Linked DNA regions of Caldimonas brevitalea. The protein of the gene in region 2 binds, or shares a complex with, the protein of the main gene of each other region. Links are inferred from orthologs where the notes say so. Each region holds a gene or a part of one and is shown on either strand. Other genes may lie near its edges.

Region 1 (5,935 bases), 1.6 Mb from region 2 along the record:
CGAAGTTGAGCAGCAGAAGAAGGGAAAGTTAACCATGAAGATGCAGCGTCATGAGCGACGAGATGAGGCCGTGGCCACCACGCCGACGACCGGTGGGTTGCACGCTATGGACGGCAGCCAGCGCGCGCAAAGTCGTCGACGACGGCGCCATCAAGCCGGCACGACACGCCGTGCGCTCCCCTCTCGCTGCAAGGCATGCAATACCTCGAGGCTCGCCTGTCGTGCATCCCAGGGCACGAACAAGTGGTCATGGCAGGCGGCAGCCACCATGTTGCAGCTGATGCCGGCTTCGGTCAGGGCTGTGGAGACGGCCGCGGTCAGGCCGACGGCATGCAGATCGGAATGCACGCTCAACGTGATCCATGCGGCCCGAAACAGCACCGGCCACCCCGCTGCCTCCGCCACCGAAGCCTCGACCACCACGCTCAACCCCTCGCGCTCGCGGAAGGTGGCGAGCGGCTCGACCACGCCCAACCAACCGCTCCCTGCAGGCAACGAGGCGAACACATACATGCCGTCCTGCAGGGTCGGCTCGAGCGACGCCAACAGGGCTTGTAGATCGGAGACCGGAGTGCTGGGAGAACAAGGTGATTCCATGGCAGCATGCCCGCATCAGAAGCAAGGGCTGGATTCTGGCACCGGTCGAAGCCGTCTCACGCTCACGCTGCGCGGCTTGCCAGGCGACCTGCAGCCCTTATACTGTACAAAATGACAGTGCTGCATGGCGGCGCCTTTGGCAGCCCGCCGCAGCACGTCGTGCCCCACCGTTCGGCCGCGCCCGCCCATGCCCCGCTACATCGCTCACCTCGACATGGACGCGTTCTATGCGTCGGTGGAGCTGTTGCGTTATCCCGAGCTGCGCGGACGCCCGGTCGTGATCGGCGGCGGCCGACGCCACCAGCCGGTGTTGCGCGAGGACGGCCAGCGCGACGTCGCGGTGCTGCGCGACTACGCCGGCCGCGGTGTCATCACCACGGCCACCTACGAGGCGCGCGCCTACGGCCTGCACTCGGGCATGGGCTTGATGAAGGCGGCGGCCCTGGCACCCGACGCCGTGCTGCTGCCGACCGATTTCGACGAGTACCGGCGTTACTCACGGCTGTTCAAGGCGGCCGTGGCCGAGGTCGCGCCTCAGATCGAAGACCGCGGCATCGACGAGATCTATATCGACCTGAGCGAGGTGCCGGGCATCGACGAGCCGGTGGGTCACGATGCGATGGGCGGTGTGCGGGCGGTGGCGCAGGCGATCAAGAACAATGTGCAGCGCGCCACCGGGCTCAGCTGCTCGATCGGCGTGACGCCGAACAAGCTGCTGTCCAAGCTGTGCTCCGACCTCGACAAACCCGACGGCCTCACCGTCGTCACGCTGGCCGACCTGCCGCACCGCATCTGGCCGCTGCCGGCCAAGCGCATCAACGGCATCGGCCCCAAGGCGAGCGCCAAGCTCGAAGCGCTGGGCATCCGCAGCATCGGCGACCTGGCGGCTGCCGACCCGCAGTGGCTGGTGGGCCACTTTGGCATCAGCTACGGTACCTGGCTGCACCACGCCGCGCACGGACGCGACGAGCGGGCGGTGGTGACCTACAGCGAGCCGAAGTCGCTGAGCCGCGAAACCACCTTCGAACGCGACCTGCATGCACGGCTCGACCGCGAGCAGTTGAGCCGCATCTTCACGCGGCTGTGCGAACAGGTCGCCGACGATCTGGTGCGCAAGGGCTACCTCGGCAAGACCATCGGCCTGAAGCTGCGCTATGACAACTTCAAGACCGTCACCCGCGACCTCACGTTGCCGGAGTACACCTGCGACGCGGCGCTCATCCGGCAGGCTGCGGGGCAGTGTTTGAAACGCGTGCCGCTGGAGCGCCGGCTGCGGCTGCTGGGCGTGCGGGTCGGCACGTTGTGCCGGCGTGACGCGGTCCCGTCGCCGCGACCGCGCCGCACGGCGGCCCCCACCGAGGAGCCGCCGGCGGCCTACACGCTGCCGCTGTTCTGACGGGCGTCATCCATCAGCAGGGATCGGTCCCCGCCCCGTGTCCGATCCGCTTCGGTTGCACCCGCAGGCAGGCGCCGTTGGAGAAGCGCACCGTCCGCGCGGCGCCGCTCGGGTTGTACGCCACATAGGTGCGCACGCCGTTCTTGTTGAACACCGCGTGGGTCGGCACGTTGGCCGTCACGCCGGTGTCCACCCGCCCCATCGCGTTCAGGTTGTGCAGCCAGTGGTAGGTGTGGGCCTTGCTCTCGCCGGCCTCGCTGGCATAGTTGCCCGCACCGAACTTGGCCAGCGCCGCCGCGGGGTCGACCAAGGCCTGGAAACTCCAGATCACGTCGACCCATTCGCTCTCGGGCCCGCCGTTGCGTCGTACCAGCTCGTCGTAGTTGCGCTTCACGTAGGACGGGTGCCGGCCTAGGTAGAGCGAGCCGCCGGTGATGGGCAGGAAGTTGATGCCGTGGATCTCCTCGGGGTTGGCGGTCCACCAGGTGGCATAGGCGGCGCCGCTGCCCCAGACGATGCCCACCACGTCGTGCTGGAACGACGCCGGGAAGACGTTCTGGTCGACGTCGAACCAGTACTGCTCGATGGCCCGCGTCATCGTCGCGTGCAGGAAGATGCCCATGTCGCGCAGCCGCTTGTTGCCGGTGGCGGCGCCCCACAAGGCCACGCCGGTGGCGAAGTTCATCGCCTCCGACGACGATTCCTCGTTGTTGCCCGACGCGAACAACGCCGGCCCGTTGGCCCAGTCGTGGCCGGAGTAGACGTCAAAGGAACGCATGAAGGGGAAGCGCGTGTCGCTGCGGTCCATGTTGGCGACGTCACGCATCCAGAACTCCACCATCGCGCCCCATTTGTCTTGCGCGGCCCAGCCCGGGTCGAAATGCGCGACCGTCGCGGCCGCCATCATCCAGTAGCCGTAGTGGAAGTCATGGTCGTTCAGCTCGGTGTTGGAGTTGAACGAAGCGGGGTAGCCGATCAGCGTGTTCCAGGTGCGGTCGTAATAGAGCTTGAGGCCCCGGTTGTCGCCACCGGCGTCGGCATGCATCCAGTCCTCCAGCGACAGCTTCAACGCGCGGATGAAGTTGTCGCGTGCGGCCTTGTTGCCCACCTGGTCGGCGATCCACACCAGCTGCGCCAGGCGGCCGGCGTCCTTGCCACCCCAGTAGGTGTCGGTGTGCGAGATATAGGTGTCGTTCAGGTAGGCGTCCTGCACATAGGCGGCGAGACGGCTGCGGTCGTAGCTGCCGGCATCGGGCAGCGTCGGCAGCACGCCGTTGAACTTCATCTTGGTGTGCATCGAGTTGCCCGCGCGCACCCGCATCTCGCCGCGCGGCGACACGTAGCGCAGCGGCGTCACGGGGTCGGCGCTGTTCTTCCACTGGTGCGGGTACAGGCCGAACAAGGTGTAATTGAGGTTGCCATTTCCCGATTCCTTCAGCTCGGTGGTGAACGTGAAGGTGGTGTTCATCTCGGCGTTGGCCTCGTCGTACCGCCACTGCGCCCGGGTGTGTGTGATGAAGGCGTAGGCGTGCTTGCGGTACAGCTCGATGGTGGCGGGCGACTTGTCGGGCAGCAGCGCCACCGTGAAGTAGTTCTTGCCCGACAGGCTGGACGTGAAGGGCGGGCCCGACGACCAGTTCGACCCGGTCGGCGCGCACAGCAGGTAGTAGTGGCCGTTGACCTCGATGCCCAGCACGCCGCGCTGGTTGTAGAAGGTGCCCTGGTAGCCCGAGGTCACGTTCACCTGTGCATCGGCGTTGCCCTGGCGGGTGAAGAAGACGAAGGGCACACCCTTGGTGATGGTGGCGTCGAGGCTGCTCGCGCCGCTCCAGCGTGCCACCACCGACCAGTCGGAGTATTTGGCCACGCGGGTGTCGGGCGAGTTGAGGCCGGCCAGGCCGACCCGCAGGTCCTCGGCTCGGTAGTGGTAGTGGTACTCGTTGTTGAGGGCCGGCGTGGTCTTGTAGCTCAGCCCGAGTCCGTTCTGGAAGGCCTGCACCGACAGCGGATGCGGGAACATCGGCGACGACCAGGGGTTGGGCGCGTCTTCCGGATCGAACTGCCAGATCAGCGAAGACCACCATTTGTTGGTCTGCACCGGCCCGGTGAAATCGGCCGTCACCTTGGGCCTGACCGGCACGCCAGCCTTGTTCGACGGCCCTTTCTGCCCGGCGGGCAAGGTGTCGGTGTAGCTGCCGGCGCCGACCGGCACGGTGGCCGCGACGGCGGCCTGTAGCGTCAAGGCGGCCACTCCGGCCGCGGTGATGCACAACTTCAAACCGGACCTGATGTCCATGACGAATTGCTCCTCGTTGTGGGGCCCGACGTGCCGCTTGCCGGCGCGCGTTCCGTGTGTCCTTGGGGCTGGGCCGGCAGCGCCGGGCAAAGCCTGGAAATTTTGCGAGGGTGGACCGGCGGAAGCGATGTCCTAAGGCGAGACAGGTGTCCCCAAAACCGCGTGGCGACCGGTACAAAGTGAAACCGGCTGTCGCCGGTGCGCCCGATCTTGCTTGTTAGATTGGGCCGCCTCACCGTCTGTGCGACCCGTTTCCAACGTTCCCCATGCATGTGCGACAGCCGAGCTACCGCCTCCCGACACCCCGCCCCGAACTCGAACTGGTCGAGCAGCCCGAACTGAGTTCTGCCTTCATGCTCAGTGGTGCCCATCGGGCCGACGTGCCGCAGGGCTGGAGCTATCCGCGCCACGACCATCCGTACTTCGAGCTGTGCTTGTTGCTCGAGGGCGAGCAACAGGTGCGGCTCACGGGCAACACGCTGACCCAGGGCCCGGGCGACCTGCTGTTGCTCACACCCTTCGAGGCGCATGCGGCGTCGACCGATGTTGCGTCGCGCTTCTACTGCCTGCATTTCGATGTCGACGACATCGACCTGCGGCGTCTGTTGTGCCTGGCCGGCACGCGCGTGTGGTGTGCACACGAGCCCGCGATGCAGGAGGTGCGGCCCTGGCTCGACCGCATGGCGGCGCTGCAGGTCGGGCCCGCCGACTCGGCACTGCGCTGGCGACTGGCCATGGGCGCCGCGCTGACCGGTTTGTTCGCGGCACTCGCCGTCGCCTGCGAGGCCCGCGTCGAGCAGGCGCCAGCACTGCCGCAGGCCGCCCTGCAGACGGCCGCCAGCCTCGCCGCGCTGATCGAGCGTGAAGTCGACCAAGGTGCGCAGGAGACCCCGCTGGAGGCGGCCATCCGGCGGCTGGGCTATGCGCCGGACTATGGCAACGCACTGTTCAAGCAGGTCTATGGCATGTCGGCCCAGCACTACCGATCGAGCCTGAAGCTGCGCCGCGCCAAGCTGTTGCTGCTCAACACGCAGCTCAGCGTGGCGCAGGTGAGCGAGCAGCTGGGCTACGCCAACGGGGCGCACTTCAGCCGGCAGTTCAAGCGCTGGTCGGGCATGTCGCCACAAGCGTTCCGGCGCACGCAAAATGTCGCCGCCTGAAGGCGGTGCGCCGTGCCGCCACGGCCGCCCCACCCGCAGCCTGAAAGTGCCTCGACGATGCGTCTCGCCCAGCGTCTGAACCTGCCGTCCACCCCCTCCGCCGCCTGGTTGCGTGCCGCCGTCGGCCCTGCGTTGTGCGGTGCTGCCTATGCGAACGGCCTGGCGCACGGGCCCGCGCCCCTGCTGGCCGCCTTGCTGCTGGCGGTGACGCTGTACGCCGCGGTGACCCAGCGCAAGGCCGTCGCCCTGCCCTGCTTCGTGGCCGCCGGTGTCGTCATGCTGGCGCTTGGGATGTCGCTGGTGCCCGGCTACTCGCGCGTGGACCTGGGGGTGGTCTCGGTCAACGCCGGCAAGGCGGTGGCCGGGCTGTCGGCCGTCGCGATGCTGCCCTCGGCCTGGCGCTGGAACCGCGCCTGCACGGCGGCCGCGCTCGCCTGTCTGGTGCTGGTGCCGGCACTGGCATGGGCCATCGGTTTCGTGCACTGG
Region 2 (5,969 bases):
AACGCAGGATCTCCATTGACGGCGGCACCCTCGCGTCGGCTGCTCCGTTGTTTTTGCAGCCGCTCGACATCGTTTTGATTGTGAAGGGCAGCGTCGGCAAAGTGGGAATCGTGCCTACCAAGGTGCCTAACCCCGGCCCGGGCGGCTGGATCGCCGGCCAGTCGGGGATTGTTCTTCGCGTCAGCGATCCGCGCTCTGTCGACCCAAGGGCGCTCTTTCTGCTGCTCCGCTCGCCCATGGGGCAGCTTCAGTTGCGTGGCATCGTCGCAGGAAGCACGACACCGCTGATCCAGCTACGTGAACTGCTGGCACTGCCAGTTCAGCTCCCGTCAAGCGAAGAGCAAGCGGCAGCAGCCGAGGCTTTGGAAACAGAGGGTCGTATTCAAGAACAGATTGACCAGCTTCGCGCGCTGCAAGCCAAAGCGGCGGCTCATCTCTGGTCACTCGAGCATGCGTATGGCGAAGGTGATGCAGATGATGAAGCTCCCGCAAGATCCGGATCAGTTCAAGTACTTTCGTCGTGACCCGCCCGAGATCAAGCTCGAAGCTTGGAGACGCATGCAGCGAAGACTGACAGTGCGTGATGTGGCTTTCAGCATTGCACTCATCACGGTCTCGATCGCATCGATCGTCACTTCGCTTCTTCGATGAAAGCCCGGGGACGGGGAACCGAGCATCTTCCGATGTGCCAGCATCGCTGCTGTTTTCGTCACCGAGGCGGTGGATGAAAACGGGGTTGGCGCTGTGCTCCAGCGCTGCACCCGGTTGGAGATGTGCTGGACCAGAAGGCTGTTCAGCCCGCGTCGACCTAGGCGTCGAGCATGCTGGTCTGGCTTGTTTCACGGTTCGAAGCGACCGGTGGGTTCGTAGCGCTGGTCGCTCAGCCTGATTTACGGCCATTAGAAAAAATCAGAGCCCGATCAGTCGCTCAGCTGATCGGGCCCCGTTTCTCAGGCTTTGCGGTTATCTACAACACGCGTCACACGTCAATATTCGCCGCCCTCAACGCATTACTCTCAATAAACACCCGCCGCGGCTCCACCTCATCCCCCATCAGCATCGTGAACACCCGATCGGCCTCGATCGCGTCTTCAATCTGCACGCGCAGCAAGCGCCGCACGGTCGGGTCCATCGTGGTCTCCCACAGCTGCCCAGGGTTCATCTCCCCCAGCCCCTTGTAGCGCTGGCGCCCGACGCTGCCTTCTGCCTGCGTCATCAACCACTGCATCGCTTCGCGGAAGTCCTTGACCTTCTGTTCCTTCTGCTTCTCGCCTTCGCCCTTTCTGATCACGGCGTCGGTGCCCAGCAGCCCCTTGAAGGTCTTGCCCGCGGTGCTCAGCACTTCATAGTCGGCGCCATGCACGAAGTCGGCATTGATGATGCTGCTCTTCACGTTGCCGTGGTGCTTGCGGCTGATGCGCAGGATGTGCTTGTCCATGCGCGAGTCGAACTCGGCCGCCACCTCAGCGCCATGCAACGCACCCTTGAGCGCGATCGCCGACGCTTCGGCCTGCTCCAGCGTGTCGAGGTTGATCTCGGTGCCGCTCGCCAGCACGCGTAGCGCCTCGGCGTCCATCCAGTTGCCCAGCCGGTCGATCACGTTCTCGGCCAGCACGTACTGGCGGGCCAGCTGCTCAAAGGCCTCGCCCTTGAGCACCGTGTCGCCGGTGCCGGTGTGCAGGGCAGCGTCGTTCAACGCCACCTTCAGCATGAACGCGTCCAGCTCGTGCGCGTCCTTCAGATACTGCTCTTGCTTGCCCTGCTTGACCTTGTAGAGCGGCGGCTGCGCGATGTAGATGTGGCCGCGCTCGACCAGCTCGGGCATCTGGCGGTAGAAGAAGGTCAGCAGCAGCGTGCGGATGTGCGCACCGTCGACGTCCGCATCGGTCATGATGATGATGCGGTGGTAGCGCAGCTTGTCGGGGTTGAAGTCGTCGCTGCCATTGCCCGCGCCGGTCTTGCCGATGCCGGTGCCCAACGCGGTGATCAGCGTCAGGATTTCATTGCTGCTCAGCAGCTTCTCGTAGCGCGCCTTCTCCACGTTCAGGATCTTGCCGCGCAGCGGCAGGATCGCCTGGAACTTGCGGTCGCGGCCCTGCTTGGCGGAGCCGCCGGCGGAGTCGCCCTCGACGATGTAGATCTCGCACAGCGCCGGGTCTTTCTCCTGGCAGTCGGCCAGCTTGCCGGGCAGGCCCAGGCCGTCGAGCACGCCCTTGCGGCGGGTCATCTCGCGGGCCTTGCGGGCGGCTTCACGCGCGCGTGCCGCTTCGATGATCTTGCCACAGATGATCTTGGCGTCGGTCGGGTTTTCGAGCAGCCAGTCGGTCAGCAAGCGGCTCACGATGTCTTCGACCGGTGCACGCACCTCGCTCGACACCAGTTTGTCCTTGGTCTGGCTGCTGAACTTGGGCTCGGGCACCTTGACGCTCACCACACAGGCCAGGCCTTCGCGCATGTCGTCGCCGCTGACCTCGACCTTGGCCTTCTTGGCCAGCTCGTTGTCTTCGATGTATTTGTTGATGACCCGCGTCATCGCCGCACGCAAACCGGTCAAGTGGGTGCCGCCATCGCGCTGAGGGATGTTGTTGGTGAAGCACAGCACGTTCTCGCTGTAGCCGTCATTCCATTGCATCGCCACTTCGACACCGACGTTGGTGTTGTGCTCGCTCATCTTCTCGCCCATGGCGTGGAAGACGTTGGGGTGCAACACCTTCTTGCCCTGGTTGATGAAGTCGACGAAACCCTTGACGCCACCGGCGAAGGCGAAGTTGTCTTCCTTCGCATTGCGCTCGTCGACCAGCCGGATCTTGACGCCGTTGTTCAAGAAGCTCAGCTCGCGCAGGCGCTTGGCCAGCACGTCGTAATGGAAGTCGATGTTGGTGAAGATGGTCTCGTCGGGCAGGAAGTGCACCTCGGTGCCGCGCTTTTCGGTTTCGCCGACGATCTTCATCGGGCTGACCTCAAAGCCGTTGCGCTGCTCGAGCACGCGGTCTTGCGGAATGCCCTTGCGGAATTCGAGCAGGTGCACCTTGCCTTCGCGGCGCACCGTCAGCCGCAGCCACTTGCTCAACGCGTTGACGCAGCTGACGCCCACACCGTGCAAGCCGCCCGACACCTTGTAGCTGTTCTGGTTGAACTTGCCGCCGGCGTGCAGCTCGGTCAACGCGATCTCGGCGGCACTGCGCTTGGGCTCGTGCTTGTCGTCCATCTTGACGCCGGTGGGGATGCCGCGGCCGTTGTCGATGACGCTGATCGAGTTGTCGGTGTGGATGGTCACGACGATGTCGTCGCAGTGGCCGGCCAGCGCTTCGTCGATCGAGTTGTCGACCACTTCGAACACCAGGTGGTGCAAACCGGTGCCGTCGGACGTGTCGCCGATGTACATGCCGGGGCGTTTGCGCACCGCCTCCAAGCCTTCGAGGATCTGGATGCTGGCCTCGCCGTAACCGGTGTCGGGCGCGGCGGGTGCCGGCGCGGCATTGGCAGGTTGTGCGTTGGGGTCCTTGGCTTGGTCGTCGCTCATGAAGGGTCTCGATTCTCTCGGTCGGGGCAGGGCGGGGTTAGCGCCGTTGCCCTATGGAAACGCTGAAGCGGGAAGGGGGCGGGGAGCCCTCGTGCCGCTCACGCGCGCGCCCATCGGGGTGCGCGTCGTTCGGCGGGCCCCAGCACCCGGCGCGACGCCGGGCGGTGGGCCGCGGGTCGTCGTCGTCAGATGCGCATGGGCATCACCACGTACTTGAAGCCGGTCTGCTCGGGGATGGTCAGCAGGGCAGAGCTGTTGGCATCGTGCAGGTCGATCTGCACCATGTCCTGGCTCATGTTGGCCAGCGCGTCGACCAGGTAGGTGACGTTGAAGCCGATCTCGATGGTGTCGCCGCCATAGTCGATCTCGAGCTCTTCCTTGGCCTCTTCCTGCTCGGCATTGCTCGAGGCGATGCGCAAGGTGCCCGGCTCGATGTTCAGGCGCACGCCCTTGAACTTTTCGCTGGTCAGGATGGCGGCGCGCTGCAGGCTGGCTAACAGCGGCGCACGGCCGAGCGTCACGCTGTTCTTGTGGTTCTTGGGGATCACGCGGTTGTAGTCGGGGAACTTGCCCTCGACCAGCTTGGTGACGAACTCCATGCCGCTGAAGCTGAACTTGGCCTGGTTGCCGGCAAAGCGCATCTCGATCGGCGTGTCTTCGTCTTTCAGCAGGCGCTGCAGCTCGAGCACGGTCTTGCGCGGCAGGATCACGTCCTGGCGCGGCATCTCGACCTCGAGCGTGGCGCTGGCGAGCGCCAGGCGGTGGCCGTCGGTGGCCACCAGCGTCAGCTGCTTGCCTTCGGCGACGAACAGGATGCCGTTGAGGTAGTAGCGGATGTCGTGCACCGCCATCGCGAAGTGCACCTGGCCGATCAGGCTTTTGAGCGTCTTCTGGGGCACGCCGAAGGCGGGGCCGAAGTCGGCTGCCTCTTGCACCAGCGGGAAGTCTTCGGCCGGCAGCGTCTGCAGCGTGAAACGGCTCTTGCCGCCCTGCAGCGTCAGCTTGTTCTGGTTGGCGCTGAGCGACATGGTCTGGTCGGCGGGCAGCGACTTCAGGATGTCGATCAGCTTGCGCGCACCCACCGAGGTGTTGAAGTCGCCCGCATCGCCGTCGAACTCGGCGGTGGTACGCACCTGGATCTCGAGGTCGCTGGTGGTGAACTCCACCTGGCTGCCAGTCTTGCGGATCAGCACGTTGGCCAGGATGGGCAGGGTGTGACGCCGCTCCACGATGCCGGAGACCGCTTGCAGGGCGCCGAGCACTTTTTCCTGGGGTGCTTTCAACACAATCATATGAACCTCTTGGGGTGGTAGCCGTAGTAGGTCGGCCGAGTTTTTGTGGAAAACGCTATTTTGTCTTGTCCGGTCAAGGCTTTAGCAGGCTGACAAGCTTGTGCAGCGAACCCTCGATTGCGCGAGTGGCAAAACACAACAACTTCGGCCGGCGCCGCCGCGCTGTGGACAACCCGGGTGTTGTTCGAAACTTGTCCCCAGGCTTGTCATCGGGCGGCAGCAGGGCCGGGGTGCTGCAGAGGCACGCGGCACCGCTCAACCCTTCAGCGTCTGTTCCAGCACGTGCAGCTGCTGGTTGAGTTCGGTGTTCTTGGTGCGCTCGCCGCCGATCTTGCGCACCGCGTGCAGCACGGTCGTGTGGTCGCGTCCGCCGAACAGCTCGCCGATCTCAGGCAGGCTCTTCTGGGTCAGCTCCTTGGCCAGGTACATCGCGATCTGGCGCGGCCGGGCGATGCTGGCGGGGCGCTTTTTCGAGTACATGTCGGCGACCTTGATCTTGTAGAAATCGGCCACCGTCTTCTGGATGTTCTCGACCGAGATCTGCCGGTTCTGGATCGACAGCAAGTCCTTGAGCGCGTCGCGCGCCAGCTGGATGTTGATTTCCTTGTGTGAAAACCGCGAGTAAGCCAGGATCTTGCGCAGCGCGCCTTCCAGCTCGCGCACGTTCGCCCGCACGTTCTTGGCGACGAAAAACGCCACGTCCTCGGGCATTTGTGTCGCCTCGGCTTCGGCTTTCTTGATCAGAATCGCGACCCGCATCTCCAGCTCCGGCGGCTCGATGGCCACCGTCAGCCCCGAGTCGAAGCGCGAGGTGAGGCGCTCGTCGATGTCGGCCAGCCCCTTGGGATAGGTGTCGCTGGTCATGATGATGTGGGCCCGCTTGGCCAGCAACGCCTCGAAGGCGTTGAAGAACTCTTCCTGCGTGCGCTCCTTGCCGGCGAAAAACTGCACGTCGTCGATCAGCAGCAGGTCGAGTTGGTGGTATTTGGCCTTCAGCTCGTCGAAGGTCTTGCGCTGGTAGTTCTTGACGACGTCGGTGATGAACTGCTCGGCGTGCAGGTACAGGATGCGCGCATTCGGGTTGTCGGCCAGCAGTGCATTGCCCACCGCGTTCATCAAATGGGTCTTGCCCAGGCCGACACCGCCATAGATGA
Region 3 (6,025 bases), 2.5 Mb from region 2 along the record:
AACCCGCAGATGAACCAGCCGGTCATCCTGGCCGCCGGCACGCCCCAGATCCTGCTGCCCTACGACAACGCACGCAAATTCATCCGCAACCTGGCCGACCACAAGGGCCCGCTGGCGAGCTGGACCGCCTGGGTGGTGCCCAAGACCATGCGCCCGTCGGTCGCCGCCAAACAGGTCGGCATGACCGAGAAGGAACTGCGCGAGCTGAACAAGATCCCGCCCTTCATGTTGATCAAGGGCGGCTCGACACTGCTGGTGGAACGCCATGCGGTGAAACACCACCGGGACGTGTCGGCCGAGGTGGCCGACAACGCCGTGATGGCCTTGGCCCCCGACGTGCCGCCGGCGAAGCGCACCGTGGTGCGGGCCGGCTCGCGCGACAGCGTCGCCAGCATCGCAAGGCGCTACCGCCTCGACGCCGCGCAGGTGGCGCGCTGGAACCATGTCAGCCCCTCGTCGCGCTTCAAGCGCGGCGAACAGGTGGTGGTCTATCTGACGCCCAAGCGGGGCGCAGCCACCCGCACGGCCAGCACCCGGACAGCCGCCGCCAAGCAGACCCGCGCGGTGGCCCAGAAGCGGCCGTCGGCGGCGGCCGCCAAGGGGCGCACCGCCAAGGCCAACAAGTCGACGGGCAAGTCACGCGTCAAGGTAGCCCGCAACTGAGGCCCCCTCCGGCACCACACGAGCGCCCTTCGGGGCGCTTTTTGTTGGGCGCTCGGCAACCCCGCCAGGCTGGCGGCGTCAGGCCCGCAGACGGGCCCGAGCTTTCAGCACGAACTCGTTGGTGTGGCTGCGGTCGAGCAGCGCCTGGCTGTCGTGGCCGCGGGCGTCGATCAGCGTCGCGGCCACCTTCAGTGCGGTCCGCATCGCCGCGTCGCCCAATTCGCCGTTAGGCGAGTACGACTCGCGCACCTTGTAGAAGCACGCCAGGTACAGCGCCCGGTCACCCATCATCTGGCTCTCGGGCACGGTCTTGATGATGTCCTGCGGCTGCGCCGTCTGCAGCCAGCGCAGGCCTCGCAGCACGGCGAACACGACGGCCTGGCAGACATCGGCCTGCTGCTCGATGTAGGACGGCAGCCCGAACACACAGGTGCCCGGCATCGGCCCGCCGAACACGTCGTGCGCGCCCTTCGGTGTGCGCGGGTCGGCGATCACCCTCACCTCGCCCCGCTGCTCCAGCTGGGTCATGGCCGGATCGAGATGGCTCAGGGCGTCCAACTCGCCTTGGCGCAGGGCCTGGGCCGCCTCGCCCATCGAGGTGTAGCCCGTCCATGCCACGTCGGATGCGCGCAGGCCTCCCTTGGCCAGGCAGGCGCGCGCCAGCGCCTGCGACAGTGCGCCCGACGCCGCCACCCCCACCCGCCGCCCGCGCAGATCGGCCGGGCTGCGGTAGCCGGGCAGCGAGCGGGTCGACACGCCGAACGCGACCTTGGGCGCGCGCCCTTGCAACACCATGGTCTGCAGGGCCTGTCCCTGCAATTGCTGCTTGAGTACCGCGAGGTAGGGCCCGGAGGCCAGCTCGGCCTTGCCGCTCACCACCGACGCGACCGCCGCTTTGGGGTCGGCCTGCTCGACCAGTTGCACGTCCAGGCCTTCGGCGCGGAAATAGCCCAGTTGCCACGCCACCGTGACCGGCAGATGGCACAAGGACTCCTCCTGGCCCATGCTGATGCGCAAACGGCCGCGGTCGCCCCGTGAGCCCGCACGCGAGACGCCCGGCGCCCCCAGCCACACGGCCCCCAGCCCGAGCGTGTGCAGCACGCGGCGCCGGCCCAGCGCCCGTGCGGTGCCGCAGGGCAACACGGGCGAGAGGGCGGAGGGGCGCGGGCCTGTCATGGTCGGGCAGCTTAGCCCTCGACCTCAGCCCTTCCTATTCGGGAGCTTCCGGGCAGGGAAAGCCCGGGATGGCGGGTTTCACCCAGGCGTCGTACCAGATGCCCACCGGCCTCAGCCGGCGCGGCCGCTGAACAGGATCGCCACGTTGACGCCGAACGCGAGTGCCCAGGCGAGGCTGCGCCACGTGGCACGGTCGCCGACATAGCAGGCGATGTAGACCAGCCGCAACACGATATAGGCTGAAGCGAGCAGGTCGAGGCGCCCGGCCGGTGCGCCGGTGGCGATCGCGATGGCCACCGCGCCGATGAAAAACGGCAAGGCTTCGAAGCCGTTGGCCTGCGCCGCATTGGCGCGTTGGCGCCAGCCTTGCTGACGTGCCAGCCAGGCGCGCGGGTCGTGGTTGTCGTAGCCGCCTTCGCTGCGGCGTTTGCCGAGCTGCCCCCACTTCGCGATCCAGGCCGACAAGATCGGCAGCATCGCCGCGGCCAGCACACACCCTAGCGTGATCGTCATCCGGTGGCTCCTGTCGTGCCGAGAGGGGTTGTCGTGATGGAGACGAGGGTCATCGCCGGTCGACCAGCGCGTGCGCGATGGTGCCGAGATCGACGTATTCGAGTTCGCTGCCGACCGGCACCCCGCGGGCCAGCCGCGTGACCTTGAGCCCCCGGCTCTTCAGCCCTTCGGCCAGCACATGGGCGGTCGCTTCGCCTTCGGCGGTGAAATTGGTCGCCACGATCACTTCGCGCACCTCACCGTCGGCCGCGCGCTCGAACAAGCGGTCCAGCCCGATGTCGCGCGGGCCGATGCCGTCGAGGGGGCTGAGCCGGCCCATCAGCACGAAGTACAGGCCCTGGTAGCTGCCGGTGCGTTCGACCGCCGCCTGGTCGGCCGGCGTCTCGACAACACACAGCTGCGCCGCGTTGCGTTGCGGGTCGAGGCAGGTGTCGCACACCTCCGCCTCAGTGAAGGTGTTGCAGCGCTGACAGTGGCGCACGTCGCGCATGGCTGCATCGAGCGCTTGCGCGATCTGGTGCGCCGCCTCGCGGTCATGCTGCAACAGGTGAAACGCCATCCGCGTCGACGACTTCGGCCCCACGCCGGGCAGCTTGCGCAGGGCCAGCACCAGCGCGTCGAACGACGACATCGTCATGCAGCTTCCCGGCGTGTGCGCGGCGGCATGCGGATCAGAACGGGAACTTCATGCCGGGGGGCAAGGGCATGCCGGCGGTGAGCTTGCCCATCTTTTCCTGGCTGACCTGCTCGGCACGCCGCACGCCGTCGTTGAAGGCGGCAGCGACCAGGTCTTCGAGCATGTCCTTGTCGTCGGCCAGCAGGCTGGGGTCGATCGTCACGCGCTTGACGTCGTGCTTGCAGGTCATCACGACCTTCACGAGTCCTGCGCCCGACTGGCCCTCGACCTCGATCTGCGCCAGCTCGTCCTGGGCGCGCTTGAGGTTGTCCTGCATCTGCTGGGCCTGCTTCATGAGGCCGGCGAGTTGTCCTTTGAGCATGGTGTTCCTTTCGGGGTCACGGGGTGCGGGGTGCGGTTTGCAACGGCCCGCGCAAATTCTGGTTCAAACCGGTCTGACCGAGCCCGGCACGATGCGTGCCGTCGCGAACTGCTGTCGCAGCGCGACGACCAGCGGGTCGTTCTCGATCGCTTCTTCGGCCTGGCGCTGGCGCCGCGCACGTTTCGCGGCTTCGCGGCGTGCCGGGGTGTCCTGGGTCGGGCCGACCTCCAACTGCAGGCGCGCGGCATGGCCCAGCACCTGGCTCATCGCGGCCTCCAGCTTGGCGCGCGCCGCCTCAGAGGCCAGCGTCTCGCGCTCGACCCGCAGCCGCCACGAAGCGGCGTTGTCATCGCCGGCGACCAGGCACTCGCCCTGCATCGCCAGTTCGCGCACCAGCGCGCCGATCAACTCACGCTCGCACATCTGCAGCACCAGTGCATGCCAGCGGTCGCCAAGCGGCGAGCCGGGGGTGTCCGGCAGATCGGCGGCCGGTGCGGGCACGGCCGGCGCCACAGGGGGCACGGCAACGTTCGGCGCCGTGCGAGCGACCGGAGCAACGGGTGACGCAGGCACTGCGGGAGACGCGGCCGGCGCTGCGGCGGGCCCGTCATCCCACGGTGGCGGTTCCGAGCCGGGACGGGGACGGGCTGCGCCCGCCGGTGCCGCCGGTGACAACACTGACCGCGGTGCGGAGGTCGAGGTGCGGGCGGTGGGGCTGGCCACGGGCGCAGACGCAGCGGCCCCAGACGCCGCCGCGGGCGCCGGGGCCGGCGAGGCCGGCGGCGCACTGCGCGGTGCCACGCGCAAGACCGGGTTCTGCGGGCGCTGCAGCGGAGCCGCCTGGGGCCGCGCACTGCCCCCCGCCGCCGGCTTGAAGGCCAGCATGCGCAGCAGCACCATGGTCAGGCCGCTGTACTCGTCCGGTGCCAGACCGAGTTCGTTGCGCCCGTGCAGCGCGATGCTGTAGAGCAGCTGGGTCTCGTCGGGCGGCAGCCGTTCGGCCAGCCGGGCCAGCACCTCGGCCTCGGGATCGGCCGGGTCGGCGGCGTCTGGCACCACCTGCAGCACGGCGAGCTGCTGCAGCACCACCGTCATCTCTTCGAGGGCTCCCTGGGCAGACAGGCCTTGGGCGCGCAGCTGCTGCGCCGTCTCCACCACGGCAGCACCGTCGCCAGCGGCGAGTGCCTCGATCAGCCGGTAGACATGGCTGCGGTCGACCGCGCCCAGCATCTGACGCACGCTCGGCTCGCCCAAGCTGCCCGAACCGAAGGCGATCGCCTGGTCGGTCAGCGACAGCGCGTCGCGCATCGAGCCGCGGGCGGCGCGCGCCAGCAGCCGCAAGGCGCCCGCGTCGGCGTCGATCTGCTCGGCCTGCAGTACCTGCTGCAGATGCTCGAGAACCGTTTCCGGCGCCATCGGGCGCAGGTTGAACTGCAAACAGCGCGACAACACGGTCACCGGCACCTTTTGCGGGTCGGTCGTCGCGAGCACGAACTTGAGGTATTCGGGCGGTTCCTCGAGCGTCTTCAACATCGCGTTGAAGGCGGTGTTCGACAACATGTGCACTTCGTCGATCATGTAGACCTTGAAGCGCCCCACCACCGGCTTGTAGACCGCCTGGTCGAGCAGTTGCGAGATCTCTTCGACACCGCGGTTGGACGCCGCGTCCAACTCGACGTAATCGACAAACCGGCCGGCATCGATGTCGGCACAGGCCTGGCAAGCACCACAAGGCGCTGCCGTGATGCCGCCGCTGCCATCGGGCCCGACGCAGTTGAGCGACTTGGCGAGGATGCGCGACACCGTGGTCTTGCCGACACCGCGGGTGCCCGTGAACAGGTAGGCATGGTGCAGCCGCTGCTGCGTCAGCGCATTGCTCAAGGCCTGCACGACATGCTCCTGACCCACCATCTGCTCGAAGGTGCGGGGTCGGTATTTGCGGGCCAACACGAGGTAACTCATTCTCGCGATTCTACGGGGCGGACTTGCGGGCCGCCGGCAGCAGCAGTCGCTGCCCGCTTGTCCGTCGCCGCCGCCGCCGTGCCGCCAGGCCGGCGGCAGTCGCACGAGGCCGGGGACGTGGGGCTGCCGAGCGATCTCAGGCGCAGACCGCAGCAAAACGGCGAAGCAAAGCGAGGCGGATGAAAGGTGGCTTACAATCGTGCGTGACGGGCCTCCCCGCATGGGAGCGCGGCCAACCGGGTCAGGTCGGGAACGAAGCAGCCCTAACTGTTGCGACCAGTGCCGGGGTTAAGGCTCGTCACCCATCTTCTCGCGTCGCCAGGAAGCACGCGCTTCCAGGGCCGACGCAGTATCCAAGACGATTTGTAGTTCACTCGTCTGCATTCCTTCGATGATCCGACCCGGCTGGTACGCAGCCGATGGCAAGACCGCTAGGCTTGGTCCACGGCGGAGGGGTTTGGCAACTCCGCATCGTGATCCCCAAGGACCGTCAGGGCGCCTTTTGAGGAGCGCTCCCGAATCTTCCTCTCCCTCAATGCCTCCGACCGCCGCGAAGCCGACAGGCTCGCAGCGCAGAAGCGTGGAGTACGTTGAGAAGTTCCAGGCCATCGGGCGGGCCCTCAACCCCCTCCCAGCCGCTTCCCTCACAGCTCATCTACGCCATACCCTCCGAGGACGCATTCGCCTACTGCCTGCTGGCCCCTTTTGTCCGC
Region 4 (5,916 bases), 310 kb from region 2 along the record:
CGCATCCGGCCCACGCGATCGCGCTGGGCTTCGGCAGCGGGCTCAGCCCGGTGGCCCCGGGCACGGTCGGCACGCTGTGGGCCTGGCTCAGCTTCGTGGTGCTCGACCTGTGGCTGAGCGAGGCGCAATGGGCGGTGGTGCTGCCGGTCGCCCTGCTCGTCGGGTGGTGGGCGTGCAAGGTGACGGCGCAGCATTTGCGGGCCGCCGACCCCGGCCACATCGTCTGGGACGAGGTGGTGGCTTTCTGGCTGGTGCTGTGGCTGGTGACGCCGGGCGCCGCCAGCACCGAGGTCCGCACGGTCTGGGTCCAGCTGGCCGCCTTTTTGTGCTTCCGCTTTTTCGACGCCGCCAAGCCCGGCCCGGTGCGCTGGGCCGACCGCCGTTTCAAGGGCGAGGGCTGGAGCGGCAGCTTCGGCATTTTGTTCGACGATCTGGTCGCGGCCTTCTGCACCCTGCTCGTGTTTGCCCTGTGGCGGGCTTTGTGAGCTGGCGGGCCTCGACACGGGAGAGACCTTGATGATGGGCCCTTCGGCATCTGATGCGGCGGCGGCGTCCGTCGACACCGACACGCTCGCGACCCAACTCGGCCTGGTCCTGGCCGCCCGCGGCCTGCGGCTGGTCACGGCCGAGTCGTGCACCGGCGGCCTGATCGCCGGCGCCTGCACGTCGGTGGCCGGCTCCAGCGACTGGTTCGAGCGGGGCTACGTCACCTATTCCAACGAGGCCAAGACCGAGCTGCTGGGCGTGCCGGCCGAGATGATTGCGCGCCACGGCGCGGTCAGCCGCGAGGTGGCGATGGGCATGGCGATGGGCGCCTTGCAGCATGCGCGCGCGCAGGTGGCGGTGTCGGTGACCGGCATCGCCGGCCCGGGCGGTGGCAGCGAGGCCAAGCCGGTCGGCACGGTGTGGTTCGGCTTCGGCCGCGGGGATGCGCCGGTTAGCGCCGAATGTGTGCGTTTCAAGGGCGATCGGCGTGAGGTGCGCAGCGGTGCGGTGCGCCACGCCTTGGCGCGTTTGTTGGCCATCGTCAGCAGCGACTGAGCGCGGGCGGATCGGCCCGGCCCGGCGGTCAGGCGCGCAGGGCCAGCCAGCGCCCTTCGGCCTCGCGCGGGCTTTGTGGGGTGCCGACCGCTTCGACCGTCATCAACGCCAAGCGGCGCAAGGCGGCCCAGGGGTCGGACGGCCACTGCGGATGGCGCAGGCCTTTGACGAGGCCGTCGCAGATCTGGGCGGCATCGAGCAAAGCGTCGACACTCGTGTCCGACAGACGCGGCAGCACCCGCTCGAACAGCTTCTCCTTGACGCCCCAGATGCGCTGTTCGCGCAGCGCCATCGGCAGCGGACGCCCGGCGAGCATCGCGTCTTTCACGCGCTTGAGCGCCCGAATGTCTTCGGCCAGGGTCCAGTGCACCAGCACCGCAGCCTCGCCCTCGGCTTCCAGGCCGTCGAGCATGCGCAACACACGGCTCACCTGGCCGGCCAGCACCGCCTCTGACAACTTGAACACGTCGTAGCGTGCGACGTTCAGCACCGCCACCTCGACCTGTTCGAAGCTCAGCTCGCCCGCCGGGTAGAGCAGGCCCAGCTTCTGGATCTCCTGGTGGGCGGCGAGCAGGTTGCCTTCCACCCGGTCTGCGAAGAAGGCCAGCGTGCGCTGCCCCGCTTCGCCGCCCTGCACGCGCTGCCCTTGCGCCGCCAGGCGCTGGGCGATCCAGGCCGGCAGCTGCTTGCGCTCGATCGGGTCGATGCGCACGGTGACGCCGGCGCCGTCGAGCGCGGCGAACCAGCCGCTCGACTGGGTGGCCTTGTCCAGGCGCGGCAGCATCACGATGGTGACCAGGTCCTCGCCCAGATGTTGGCAGTAGCGCTGCAGCGCGTCGGATCCCTCTTTGCCGGGCTTGCCGCCCGGGATGCGGATCTCGATCAGACGCTTGTCGGCGAACAGACTCAGGGCCTGCGCTGCCCCCAGCAACTCGCCCCAATCGAAATGAGCGCCCACCACGTGGTGGACGGTGCGCTCATGGTGCCCGGCGGTGCGCGCGGCCGCACGGATGGCATCGCAGGCTTCCTGCACCAGCAGCGGCTCGTCGCCGTAAAGCGTGTAGAGCGGGCGCAGCTCACGTTGAAGGTGGGCGGCGAGCTGATCCAGGCGCAACTGCATCACAACACCTTCCGGGTCACAACTTCGCTGCCGCCAGCCGCCGCATCAGCTGCTGGGTGATGTCCTGGCGCATTTCGCGCAGCACTTCGGCCTCTTCGCTCTCTTTGGCCAGCGCCGCGCTCTCGTTGTAGCTCAGCACCAGGTTCGGCTGGATCAGCGTCTCGGGGATCAGCTCGCGCCCGTCCGGGGTCCGCAGCCTGAAGCGCAGTCGTGCACGCACGGCGATCTCGCGCACCTGGCCGGTCGAGGTCTTGCCCGTCACGTAGCGATCGCTGCTGTCTTCGAATACCTCGAGTACCACCTCGGCATCCTTGGACGCCTCCACCACACGCATGTCGGGCGCGGCGACCAGTTGGCGGCGCACTTCGATGCCGAGTTCGGAGCGCGGCGAGAAGCCGAGCTGGATGCTGCGGAAGGCGAAGCTCGGTGCGCCGCGCAGCTGGAAGCCGCAGGCCGACAGCAACAGCGGGGCCGCCACGGCACTCAGCCACAGGCGGCGCGACAGTCGGGCCGCCACGCGTCAGACCACCACGTTGACGAGACGGCCCGGCACGATCACGACCTTCTTGACCGGCTTGCCCTCGGCGAACTTGACGAAATCGGGCGACGCGAGGGCCGCCGCCTCGATGGCCGCCTTGTCGGCCGACGCCGGCACCGTGACGGCGCCACGCAGCTTGCCGTTGACCTGCAGCATCAACTCGATCTCGTCTTGCACCAGCGCGGCCTCGTCCACATGCGGCCAGGGGGCGTCGAGCAAATCGCCGTACTGCGCCGTGTAGCCGAGTTGCTGCCACAGGGCATGCGTCAGGTGCGGGCAGGCCGGGTAGAGCACGCGCAACAAGATGCCCACGGCCTCGTGCACCGCCCAGCTGGCGTAATGCCGGTCGGGATGCTGCTGCGCGTCGAAACCTTCCAGCGTGTTCAGCAGCTTCATGCAGGCCGACACGACGGTGTTGTACTGCATGCGCTCGTAGTCGTAGCTGGCCTGCTGCAGCAGCTTGTGCACCTCGCGGCGCAGCTTCTTGACGTCGGCCGGCGCAGCGGCATAGATCAGCTCGGCGGCCAGGCCTTCCGGCAGCACCTCGCCGATCTGCTCGCGGTGGGTCTGCGCGTAGTTCCAGACGCGGCGCAGGAAGCGGTGCGCGCCTTCGACGCCGGCGTCGTTCCACTCCAGCGTCTGCTCCGGCGGCGAAGCGAACATCACGAACAATCGGGCGGTGTCCGCGCCGTAGGTGTCGATGAGGTCCTGCGGGTCGACGCCGTTGTTCTTGGACTTGCTCATGGTGCCGACGCCGCCGTAGTCGATGGGCGAGCCGTCCTGCTTGAGCTTGGCGCCGACGATCTTGCCGTGTTCGTCGTACTGGTTCTCGACTTCCTGCGGCCAGAAATATTCGACGCCACCCTTGTCGGTGCGGCGCGAATAGATGTGGTTCAAGACCATGCCCTGCGTCAGCAACTTGGTGAACGGCTCGTCGACCGTGACCAGGCCGAGGTCGCGCATGACCTTGGTCCAGAAGCGCGCGTACAGCAGGTGCAGGATGGCGTGTTCGATGCCGCCGATGTACTGGTCGACCGGCATCCAGTACTGCGCGCCGCCGGCCACCATCTGCTGCTCGTTGGTCGGGTCGCAATAGCGCATGAAGTACCACGACGAATCGACGAAGGTGTCCATCGTGTCGGTTTCACGCTGCGCCGGCTTGCCGCACTTGGGGCAGGCCACGTTGAGGAAGTCGGCGCGCTTGTTGAGCGGGTTGCCGCTGCCGTCGGGCACGCAGTCCAGCGGCAGCACCACCGGCAGGTCCTGCTCGGGTACCGGCACCGGGCCGCATTCGTGGCAGTGGATGATGGGGATGGGCGTGCCCCAGTAGCGCTGGCGGCTGATGCCCCAGTCGCGCAAACGCCAGGTGGTCTTCTTCTCGCCCAGGCCAAGTGCCGCGAGGGCGGCGGCGATCGCGTCGACCGCTTCCTTGTAGCGCAGGCCGTCATAGCGGCCGGAGTTGATCGTGATGCCGCGCTGCTTGTCGGCGTACCACTCGGCCCAGGCGTCGGTCGAGTAGTTTTCGCCTTCGACCGCCACCACCTGGCGTATCGGCAGGCCGTATTTCTTCGCGAAGGCGAAGTCGCGCTCGTCGTGCGCGGGCACGCCCATCACCGCGCCGTCACCGTAGCTCATCAGCACGTAGTTGCCGACCCACACCTCAACCTGGTCCCCGGTCAGCGGATGGGTGACGAACAGGCCGGTCGGCTGGCCTTCCTTTTCCTTCAGCGCCAGCTCGGCTTCGGTGGTGCCGCCCTTCTTGCAGTCTTCGATGAAGGCGGCCAGCGCCGCGTTGCCGGCCGCGGCGTGCTGGGCCAGCGGGTGCTCGGGCGCGACCGCGCAGAAGGTCACGCCCATGATGGTGTCGGCACGGGTCGTGAAGACGTAGAGCTTGCCGTCCTGGATCAGCTGGCCGCCGGCGTCACGGATGTCGTGCCGGAAGGCGAAGCGCACGCCTTCGCTCTTGCCGATCCAGTTCTCCTGCATCAGCCGCACGCGCTCGGGCCAGCCCGGCAGGTGGTGCTGCACCTGGTCGAGCAACTCGTCCGCGTAGTCGGTGATCTTGAGGTAGTAGCCGGGGATCTCGCGCTTTTCGACCGGTGCCCCGGTGCGCCAGCCGCGGCCGTCGATCACCTGCTCGTTGGCCAGCACGGTCTGGTCGACCGGGTCCCAGTTGACCACCTGGGTCTTGCGGTAGGCGATGCCCTTCTCGAGCATCTTCAGGAACAGCCACTGGTTCCACTTGTAGTAGCTCGGGTCGCAGGTGGCGACCTCGCGCGACCAGTCGATCGCCAAGCCCATCGCCTGCATCTGCTTCTTCATGTAGGCGATGTTGTCGTAGGTCCATTGCGCCGGCGGCACGCGGTTCTTCAGCGCGGCGTTCTCGGCCGGCAGGCCGAAGGCGTCCCACCCCATCGGCATCAGCACGTTGTAGCCGTTCATCCGCAAATGGCGCGCCAACATGTCGTTGATGGTGTAGTTGCGCACGTGGCCCATGTGCAGCTTGCCCGAGGGATAGGGCAGCATCGAGCAGGCGTAGAACTTCTTCTTGCTGCGGTCCTCGACGACACGGTAGGCGTCGCGCGCGCGCCAATCGGCTTGTGCGGCCGGCTCGACCTCGCGGGGGTTGTAGGCGTTGGGATGTTCGGTGTTCATCGGGTGGTGGCCCCGGCGGGGCCGGTCCTGCTCGGATCGAAAAAGTGGTCGTCGATTATAGGAAGCGAGGCGGCCGAGGTCGCCCTCGGCCCTGCTCAGCGGCTGGCGGCCGGCTCGGGCTCGGCGACGAAGGCGATGCGCACCAGCCCGGCTTTTTGCAGCGTGCCGATCAGCTCGACCACCTGCCCGTAGGGCACGCGGCGGTCGGCCTGCAGCTGCACCTCGGTGGCGGGGTCGCGCCGGGCGGCTTCGGCGGCGCGGCTGGCCAGCGCTTCGGGCGCCAGCGGCGCGCCGTCGAGATAGAGCTTGCCGGCCGCGTCCAGCGCGACGGCGAGCGAACGCGGGGCGTCGCCTGGCGCGGCGGCGTCGCTCTTGGGCAGTTCGAGCTTGAGGCTGCCGGTCATCAACGGTGCGGCGATCATGAAGATCACCAGCAACACCAGCATCACGTCGATCAGCGGTGTCATGTTGATGTCGCTGATCGGCGCCGGGCCGCTGCTGCGCTCGAGGCGGCCGAAGGCCATCAGCCGGCCTCCCCCGCGCCGGGGCACATCATTTCGCG
Region 5 (6,045 bases), 3.3 Mb from region 2 along the record:
GAATTCATCCGACACGCTGTCACTTTGGAGACGACGGGCTCGCTGTGTTGTAGGTGGCCGAGCGCCGCTCGATCAATTCCGCCAATCGATCGCGCTCGCCGCCGCGGGCAAAGTCGGCCGCGCTCAGGCCGCGCTCGTTGCGCATCGTCGGGTCGGCCCCCGCGTCGAGCAGGGTCACCACCGCCTCTTCGCTGCCGTAGCGTGCGGCCATCATCAGCGGCGTGGTCTTGTTGGGCGACTGCGCGTCGATGAAGGCGTGGTGCTCGAGCAGCAATTCGATGACCGGAATGCTCGAGCCGGTGGCCGCATAGTGCAATGGGGTCCAGCCGGGCTTGTTGACGTCGGCGCCGCGCTCGATCAGGCGCTGGCACCACGCCAGTTCGCCCTTCAGCGCGGCCATCATCAGCGGCGACTCACCGGCAGGGTTGAGCCGGTTCACGTCCAGCTGCGGGTGTTGCAGCAAGGCCGCCGCGGCTTTCAACGACGGCTCTTTCAGCGCCAGGGTCAGGCCGACATGGCCGTCGGGGTCGGCCGTGTTGGGGTCGAAGCCGCGCTGCAACAGGGTGGTGACGGTGCGATCGTCATCGCGCTTGAGGGCGCGGAAGAAACTTTCGTAGGACCCGGCATGCGCGGCAGAAACGCCCGCAACCACAAGGGCATACGCCAGCTTTCTCAAGTGCTTCTTCATGTTCACTCCATTTCGGCGTCACTCCGATTCTTTCTTTCAGAACAAGCACTTGCGCGCATTTTCTAAAGCTTTACTTCATGCGCCGCACGGTGCCCCGGATGATCGAAGTGCTCAAATTGTGGAATTTCTCAATAACGACAAGATCTTAGGTCGCGATGTTCAAGTGTCTTCTCATGTCCGGCACACTCCGTTGCCGCCAGGTGTAAATTTATTTCGCGACAACGGGTTGTAGGCGATTCGAAAAGCTCTACTTCAAGTAGCAGCCGCTCTTGCCGGCACCCCGAACAGGCGTTCGAAATTTGCGCTGGTCGCCTGTGCCACCTGCTCCACCGGCAACCCTTTCAGCTCCGCCAGTTGCTGGGCCACGTAGGGGACGTAGGACGGGTTGTTGGTCTTGCCCCGGTACGGCACCGGCGCCAGATAGGGACTGTCGGTCTCGATCAGGCAACGGTCCAGTGGCACGCGGCGGGCCACCTCGCGCAGATCGGTGGCGTTCTTGAAGGTCAGGATGCCCGAGAACGAGATGTAAAAGCCGAGGTCGAGGGCCGCATCGGCCACCTGCTGGGTCTCCGTGAAGCAGTGGAACACGCCGCCGACCTGGCCCTGGCCCTCTTCGCGCAGGATCGCCAGGGTGTCGTCGGAGGCGCTGCGGGTGTGGATCACCAGCGGCTTGGCGAGGTCCGCGGCGACGCGGATGTGGGTGCGAAAGCGCTCGCGCTGCCACTCCATCTCGGCCAGGCTGCGCCCGTTGAGCCGGTAGTAATCCAGGCCGGTTTCGCCCACCGCGACCACCTTGTCCCGCGAGGCCAGTTCACGCAAACGCGCCACGCTGGGCTCTTCGACACCTTCGTTGTCGGGGTGCACGCCGCAGCTGGCCCAGAAGTTGTCGTGCTGCAGCGCCAGCGTGTGCACCTGGTCGAACTCCTCCAGCGTGGTGCAGATGCACAGCGCCCGGTCGACCTGGGCGGCGGCCATGGCCGCGCGGATGGCGCCGAGGTTCTCGGCCAGTTCGGGAAAACTCAGATGGCAATGGGAATCGACAAACATCGCGGATCAACGAAGGGGGAAGAAGGAGGCGTCAGGTGCGCCGTGAGACGGGGCCCCGCGCCGGCAGACAGCAGCGCAGGCGGGCTCGGAGCGCAGAAAGGCCTCAAGCCTACACTGCTCTCGCGCCGCTGGCGCGGCCGTGAGCCCGGGCCGAACACGCGCGGGGCGCGCCGGCGTCGTCAGATGGTCTGGGTGGGTTTGGACGACTGGATCGAGGTGCCGAGCAGCTCCTCGATCTTCATTTTCAGCAAGCGCGATTTCTCGTCACTCGGAAACCGCACGCCGACCCCCTGGGTGCGGCCGCCCGACGCATTGGCCGGGGTGACCCAGGCCACCTTGCCGGCGACCGGGTAACGCTGCGGGTCCTCGGGCAGCGACAGCAGCAGATAGATGTCTTCGCCGAGTTTGTAGTCGCGCGTGGTCGGCACGAACAGCCCGCCGTCGGTGAACACCGAGATGTAGGCGGCGTACAGCGCGCCCTTTTCGCGGAACACCAGCTGGATGACGCTGGGGCGGGCCGCACTGCCGCCAGCGGCGGGGGTGCCACTGGCCAAGGGACGGGGGGTGGGCTCGCTCATGGCGCGGAGTGTAAGGCGCGCTTGGCCTGCGCAACAAGGGACTCGAGCATCAGGCCGGCGTTCCACGGATGCTCTTCGTGACGTGCTGCACGCCGCAGCTCGGCGCCCCAGCTCGTCAGCGCGTCCAGGCTGGCTTTTCGGCCCGCGAAGGACTCCGCGCCGAAATAGCGCGGCGGGGCCCCGACCGCCACACACAAGGCGTCGTGACAGACCTTCTGCAAGGTCTCGAGCACCAGCGGCACCGGCCATCCCGACAGCGCCGACCCGTCGCCGGCCGCCAGCCGGGCCGGCAGGTCCCGCCAGCGGTTCGCGTCCAGCCCTTGGGCGGCCAGGTCGCGGGCGGCGAGCGGCAGCTGCCCGGCGGCGGCCAGCAACACCTCTGCGCCAGCCAACCCCTGCGATTGCAACCACTGCCGCGCCACCTCCGCCGGGGGCGGCGCCAGGCGCTGGAGCTGACAGCGGCTGCGGATCGTCGGCAGCAGGGATTCGATCGCCTCGGTGCTCAACACGAAGCGCGCCTGGCCGGGCGGCTCTTCGAGCGTCTTGAGCAAGGTGTTGGCCGAGATGGCATTCATGCGTTCGGCCGGGTGCACCAGCACCACCTTGGCGACGCCGCGTGCCGAGGTCTGCTGCGCGAACTCGACCGCCCGGCGCAGCGCCTCGACCTTGATTTCTTTGCTGGGCTTGGCCTTGCTGCTGGCCTTGGCCGGTGCCTCGGCGTCGGCGGTGGCCCAGCCGAGCGCCTCCTGCAGCGCCTCCGGCAGCAGCACCAGCAGGTCGGGATGGGTGCGCGCCCGCACCAGCGCGCAGCTGGCGCAGCGGCCGCAGGCCGGGCTGGCGGCCTCACGGTCTTCGCACAGCCAGGCCTGCGAGAGCGCCAGCGCCAGTTCGAACTGGCCGATGCCGGCCGGCCCGGCCAGCAACACCGCGTGGCCCCGCTGCGCCCCGAGCAGTTCGCCCAGCGGTGCCTCGAACCAGGGCGGCAGCGCCGCCGGCGCAACCGCGCTCACAGCAGCCCGCGCCGCGTCAGCGCGGCCTCCAGGTCGGCCCAGACGGCGTCGCGCTGCTGCGACGCGTCGAGGCGGATGAAACGCTGCGGATGCGTTTGCGCCCGCGCCCGGTAGCCGTCGTTGACACGACGGAAGAACTCCGCCGGTTGCTGCTCGAAGCGGTCGGGCACCCGGGCGCCTGACAAGCGTTCGGCGGCCACCTCGGGCGGCAGGTCGAACCAGAACGTCAGGTCGGGTTGGCGGCCTTGCTGGACCCAGCGTTCCAGCTGCTCCAGCTGCGCCGTGTCGAAACCGCGGCCGGCTCCCTGGTAGGCAAACGTCGCGTCGGTGAAACGGTCGCACAAGACGACACGGCCAGCGGCCAGTGCCGGCTCGATCACCTGCTGCAGATGGTCACGGCGGGCCGCGAAGATCAGCAAGGACTCGGTCAGCGGGTCCATCGGCTGGTGCAGCACCAGTTCGCGCAGGCGTTCGGCCAGCGCCGTGCCGCCGGGCTCGCGGGTCAGCACCACATCACGCCCGGCGCTGCGCAGCCGCGCGGCAAGGGTGTCGATGTGGGTCGATTTGCCCGCGCCGTCTATGCCCTCGAAACTGATGAAAACACCTGTGTGACCTGCCGTATTGCTCATCCCGTCAGCGCCCGCGCTGGTACTTGTCGACCGCCCGATTATGCTCGGCCAGGGTTTCGCTGAAGACGCTGCTGCCGTCGCCGCGCGAGACGAAAAACAGCGCCTTGGTGTCGGCCGGCTGGACCGCGGCGAGCAGCGAGGCCTTGCCCGGCATCGCGATCGGCGTGGGCGGCAGCCCGACGCGCAGATAGGTGTTGTAAGGGCCGTCGGTCTGCAGGTCGCGTTTGCGCAGGTTGCCGTCGAAGCTTGCGCCCAGCCCGTAGATGACCGACGGATCGGTCTGCAGGGGCATGCCCAGCCGCAAACGATTGTTGAACACGCCGGCCACCAGCCCCCGGTCGGACGGCAAGCCGGTTTCCTTCTCGACGATGGACGCCAGCACCAGCGCTTCGTCCTCACTCTTGAGCGGCGTGCCCTCGGCGCGTTGCGCCCAGGCGTCGGCCAGCCGGTGCTGCATGGCGCGGTGGGCCCGCTTCAGCACTGCGAGGTCGCTGCTGCCGCGGCTGTAGGCATAGGTATCGGGGAAAAACCGTCCTCGGGATGCTGCCCCGGCGCCCCCAGTGCCTCCATCACCTGTTCGTCGCTCATGGCCGTGATGGTGGAGCGCAGTGTCTGCGTACGCGCCAGTTCGGCCCGCCACTGGCGAAACGTCCAGCCCTCGATGAGCCGCACGGTGGCCAGCGTCTGGTCACCCAGCACCATCTTCTGCAACAGCGCGCGCGGTGTGGTGCCCGCCCCCACCTCGTAGCTGCCGGCACGGATCTTCCGTGCCTGCCCCGACCAGCGGAACCATTCATACAGTACGAGGGCCGGCGTATCGATGCCGGCGGCCACCCAGCCATTGGCGATCTGGCGCGGCGTCATGCCCGCCTCGACCGAAAACTCCACCGAGGCCGACTTGAGCGGCAGCGGCTGCTGCAACCACCAGTACGCCGCGGCGCCAGACAGCACGACCGACAACAGCGCCAGCAGCACGAGGGCGCCGAACAGGCGCTTCAGGAATCGCATAGGAAGATCACGTCAAAAAGGGCCTCGGCGGCCACGCGGGGAACCCGGCCGGCACCACGGTGTTCGGCCACTGATGATAATGGAGGCATGATGACCGATAGCCTGTCTCCCGGGTCTGCCGCCGAAGCGCTCGCCGGCGCCGTTCTTCTGTCCCATTGGGGTGTGATCGCCGCCGATGGCGAAGATGCCGCCAAATTCCTGCACAGCCAGTTGACCCACGACTTCGCCCTGCTCGGCCACGGCGAAGCCCGCCTGGCGGGCTATTGCTCGCCGAAAGGCCGGTTGCTCGCCAGCTTCGTCGGCTGGAAGGACGGTGAGGCCCGCGTGCTGCTGGCCTGCCGCCGCGAGGTGTTGCCGCCCACGCTAAAGCGCCTGAGCATGTTCGTGCTGCGCGCCAAGGCCAAACTCACCGATGCCACCGACACCGTGCACCTGCTCGGCCTGGTTGGCGACGTGGCGCGCGTCGTGTTGGGCGACGCGGCACCGCCAACGGTCTGGGGCAAGACCACGCGCGAGGGCGTCACCGTCGTGCGTCTGCCCGACGCCGCCGGTCACACGCGTTACCTTTGGGCCGGTCCGGCCGACGCCGCGGCCGCGCTGTCGGCGTCGCTGCCTGCCCTGCCCTTGCCAGCCTGGCGCTGGCTCGAAGTCGAAAGCGCGGTGCCGACCATCGTGCAGGCCACGGCCGATCAGTTCGTGCCCCAGATGGTCAACCTGGAAGCCGTCGGTGGCGTCAGTTTCCAAAAGGGGTGCTACCCGGGCCAGGAGGTGGTGGCGCGCAGCCAGTACCGCGGCACGCTGAAGCGGCGCGGCGCCTTGTTGCATTCACCGGCCGAAGCCGCCGCGGGCCAGGAGATCTTCCACAGTGCCGATCCCGGGCAGCCCGCCGGCCTGGTGGTCGACGCGGCGCCCGTGCCCGCCGGGCACGGCGAACCCGGCTGGCGCCTCTTCGCCGAGCTGAAACTGGCGGCGCTGCACGGCGATGGCAGCCTGCACCTGGGCGGCCCCGAAGGCGTGACGCTGACGCCGCAGCCGCTGCCTTACCCGCTGCCGACCGAAAGCTGAGCCGGGCGTGATTTCGGTCA

Evidence for each region.
Region 1: the proteins of dnaN (region 2) and dinB are in contact, whole or in part, in a solved structure (PDB 1OK7), measured with the Escherichia coli proteins. The link is inferred for Caldimonas brevitalea from one-to-one orthologs.
Region 3: the proteins of dnaN (region 2) and dnaX are in contact, whole or in part, in a cryo-EM structure (PDB 8GIZ), measured with the Escherichia coli proteins. The link is inferred for Caldimonas brevitalea from one-to-one orthologs.
Region 4: the proteins of dnaN (region 2) and holA are in contact, whole or in part, in a cryo-EM structure (PDB 8GIZ), measured with the Escherichia coli proteins. The link is inferred for Caldimonas brevitalea from one-to-one orthologs.
Region 5: the proteins of dnaN (region 2) and AAW51_RS14155 are in contact, whole or in part, in a cryo-EM structure (PDB 8GIZ), measured with the Escherichia coli proteins. The link is inferred for Caldimonas brevitalea from one-to-one orthologs.

Annotation. Positions count from the first base shown.
Region 1 is NZ_CP011371.1:1,589,935-1,595,869, reverse strand. Bases 1-2,888 are described here. They hold dinB (DNA polymerase IV), read left to right. Parts: upstream 1-784; coding sequence 785-1,993; downstream 1,994-2,888. Other genes in these bases: AAW51_RS06940 (glycosyl hydrolase), read right to left, coding at 2,007-2,888; AAW51_RS06950 (ACT domain-containing protein), read right to left, coding at 151-597. Outside these bases: more of AAW51_RS06940, read right to left, coding at 2,889-4,289; AAW51_RS06935 (helix-turn-helix domain-containing protein), read left to right, coding at 4,556-5,449; AAW51_RS06930 (CPBP family glutamic-type intramembrane protease), read left to right, coding at 5,507-5,935. UniProt on the Escherichia coli protein: Poorly processive, error-prone DNA polymerase involved in translesion repair and untargeted mutagenesis. Copies undamaged DNA at stalled replication forks, which arise in vivo from mismatched or misaligned primer ends.
Region 2 is NZ_CP011371.1:566-6,534, reverse strand. Bases 2,763-5,684 are described here. They hold dnaN (DNA polymerase III subunit beta), read right to left. Parts: upstream 4,816-5,684; coding sequence 3,709-4,815; downstream 2,763-3,708. Other genes in these bases: dnaA (chromosomal replication initiator protein DnaA), read right to left, coding at 5,071-5,684; gyrB (DNA topoisomerase (ATP-hydrolyzing) subunit B), read right to left, coding at 2,763-3,523. Also shown: AAW51_RS00020 (N-6 DNA methylase), read left to right, coding at 1-524; more of gyrB, read right to left, coding at 980-2,762; more of dnaA, read right to left, coding at 5,685-5,969. UniProt on the Escherichia coli protein: Confers DNA tethering and processivity to DNA polymerases and other proteins. Acts as a clamp, forming a ring around DNA (a reaction catalyzed by the clamp-loading complex) which diffuses in an ATP-independent manner freely and bidirectionally along dsDNA.
Region 3 is NZ_CP011371.1:2,524,513-2,530,537, reverse strand. What follows is about bases 2,864-5,841. They hold dnaX (DNA polymerase III subunit gamma/tau), read right to left. Parts: upstream 5,313-5,841; coding sequence 3,414-5,312; downstream 2,864-3,413. Other genes in these bases: AAW51_RS11240 (YbaB/EbfC family nucleoid-associated protein), read right to left, coding at 3,024-3,350; recR (recombination mediator RecR), read right to left, coding at 2,864-2,989. Also shown: AAW51_RS11260 (transglycosylase SLT domain-containing protein), read left to right, coding at 1-663; AAW51_RS11255 (ABC transporter substrate-binding protein), read right to left, coding at 742-1,839; AAW51_RS11250 (MAPEG family protein), read right to left, coding at 1,951-2,352; more of recR, read right to left, coding at 2,402-2,863. UniProt on the Escherichia coli protein: Part of the beta sliding clamp loading complex, which hydrolyzes ATP to load the beta clamp onto primed DNA to form the DNA replication pre-initiation complex.
Region 4 is NZ_CP011371.1:312,942-318,857, forward strand. The notes cover bases 116-2,984. They hold holA (DNA polymerase III subunit delta), read right to left. Parts: upstream 2,162-2,984; coding sequence 1,070-2,161; downstream 116-1,069. Other genes in these bases: AAW51_RS01375 (phosphatidylglycerophosphatase A family protein), read left to right, coding at 116-485; AAW51_RS01380 (CinA family protein), read left to right, coding at 517-1,041; AAW51_RS01390 (LPS-assembly lipoprotein LptE), read right to left, coding at 2,178-2,678; leuS (leucine--tRNA ligase), read right to left, coding at 2,682-2,984. Also shown: more of AAW51_RS01375, read left to right, coding at 1-115; more of leuS, read right to left, coding at 2,985-5,354; AAW51_RS01400 (ExbD/TolR family protein), read right to left, coding at 5,450-5,878; AAW51_RS01405 (MotA/TolQ/ExbB proton channel family protein), read right to left, coding at 5,878-5,916. UniProt on the Escherichia coli protein: Part of the beta sliding clamp loading complex, which hydrolyzes ATP to load the beta clamp onto primed DNA to form the DNA replication pre-initiation complex.
Region 5 is NZ_CP011371.1:3,289,823-3,295,867, forward strand. The notes cover bases 1,317-4,314. They hold AAW51_RS14155 (hypothetical protein), read right to left. Parts: upstream 3,324-4,314; coding sequence 2,310-3,323; downstream 1,317-2,309. Other genes in these bases: AAW51_RS14145 (TatD family hydrolase), read right to left, coding at 1,317-1,735; AAW51_RS14150 (PilZ domain-containing protein), read right to left, coding at 1,915-2,313; tmk (dTMP kinase), read right to left, coding at 3,320-3,952. In the rest of the region: AAW51_RS14140 (ankyrin repeat domain-containing protein), read right to left, coding at 20-688; more of AAW51_RS14145, read right to left, coding at 941-1,316; CAF17-like 4Fe-4S cluster assembly/insertion protein YgfZ, read left to right, coding at 5,048-6,025. UniProt on the Escherichia coli protein: Part of the beta sliding clamp loading complex, which hydrolyzes ATP to load the beta clamp onto primed DNA to form the DNA replication pre-initiation complex.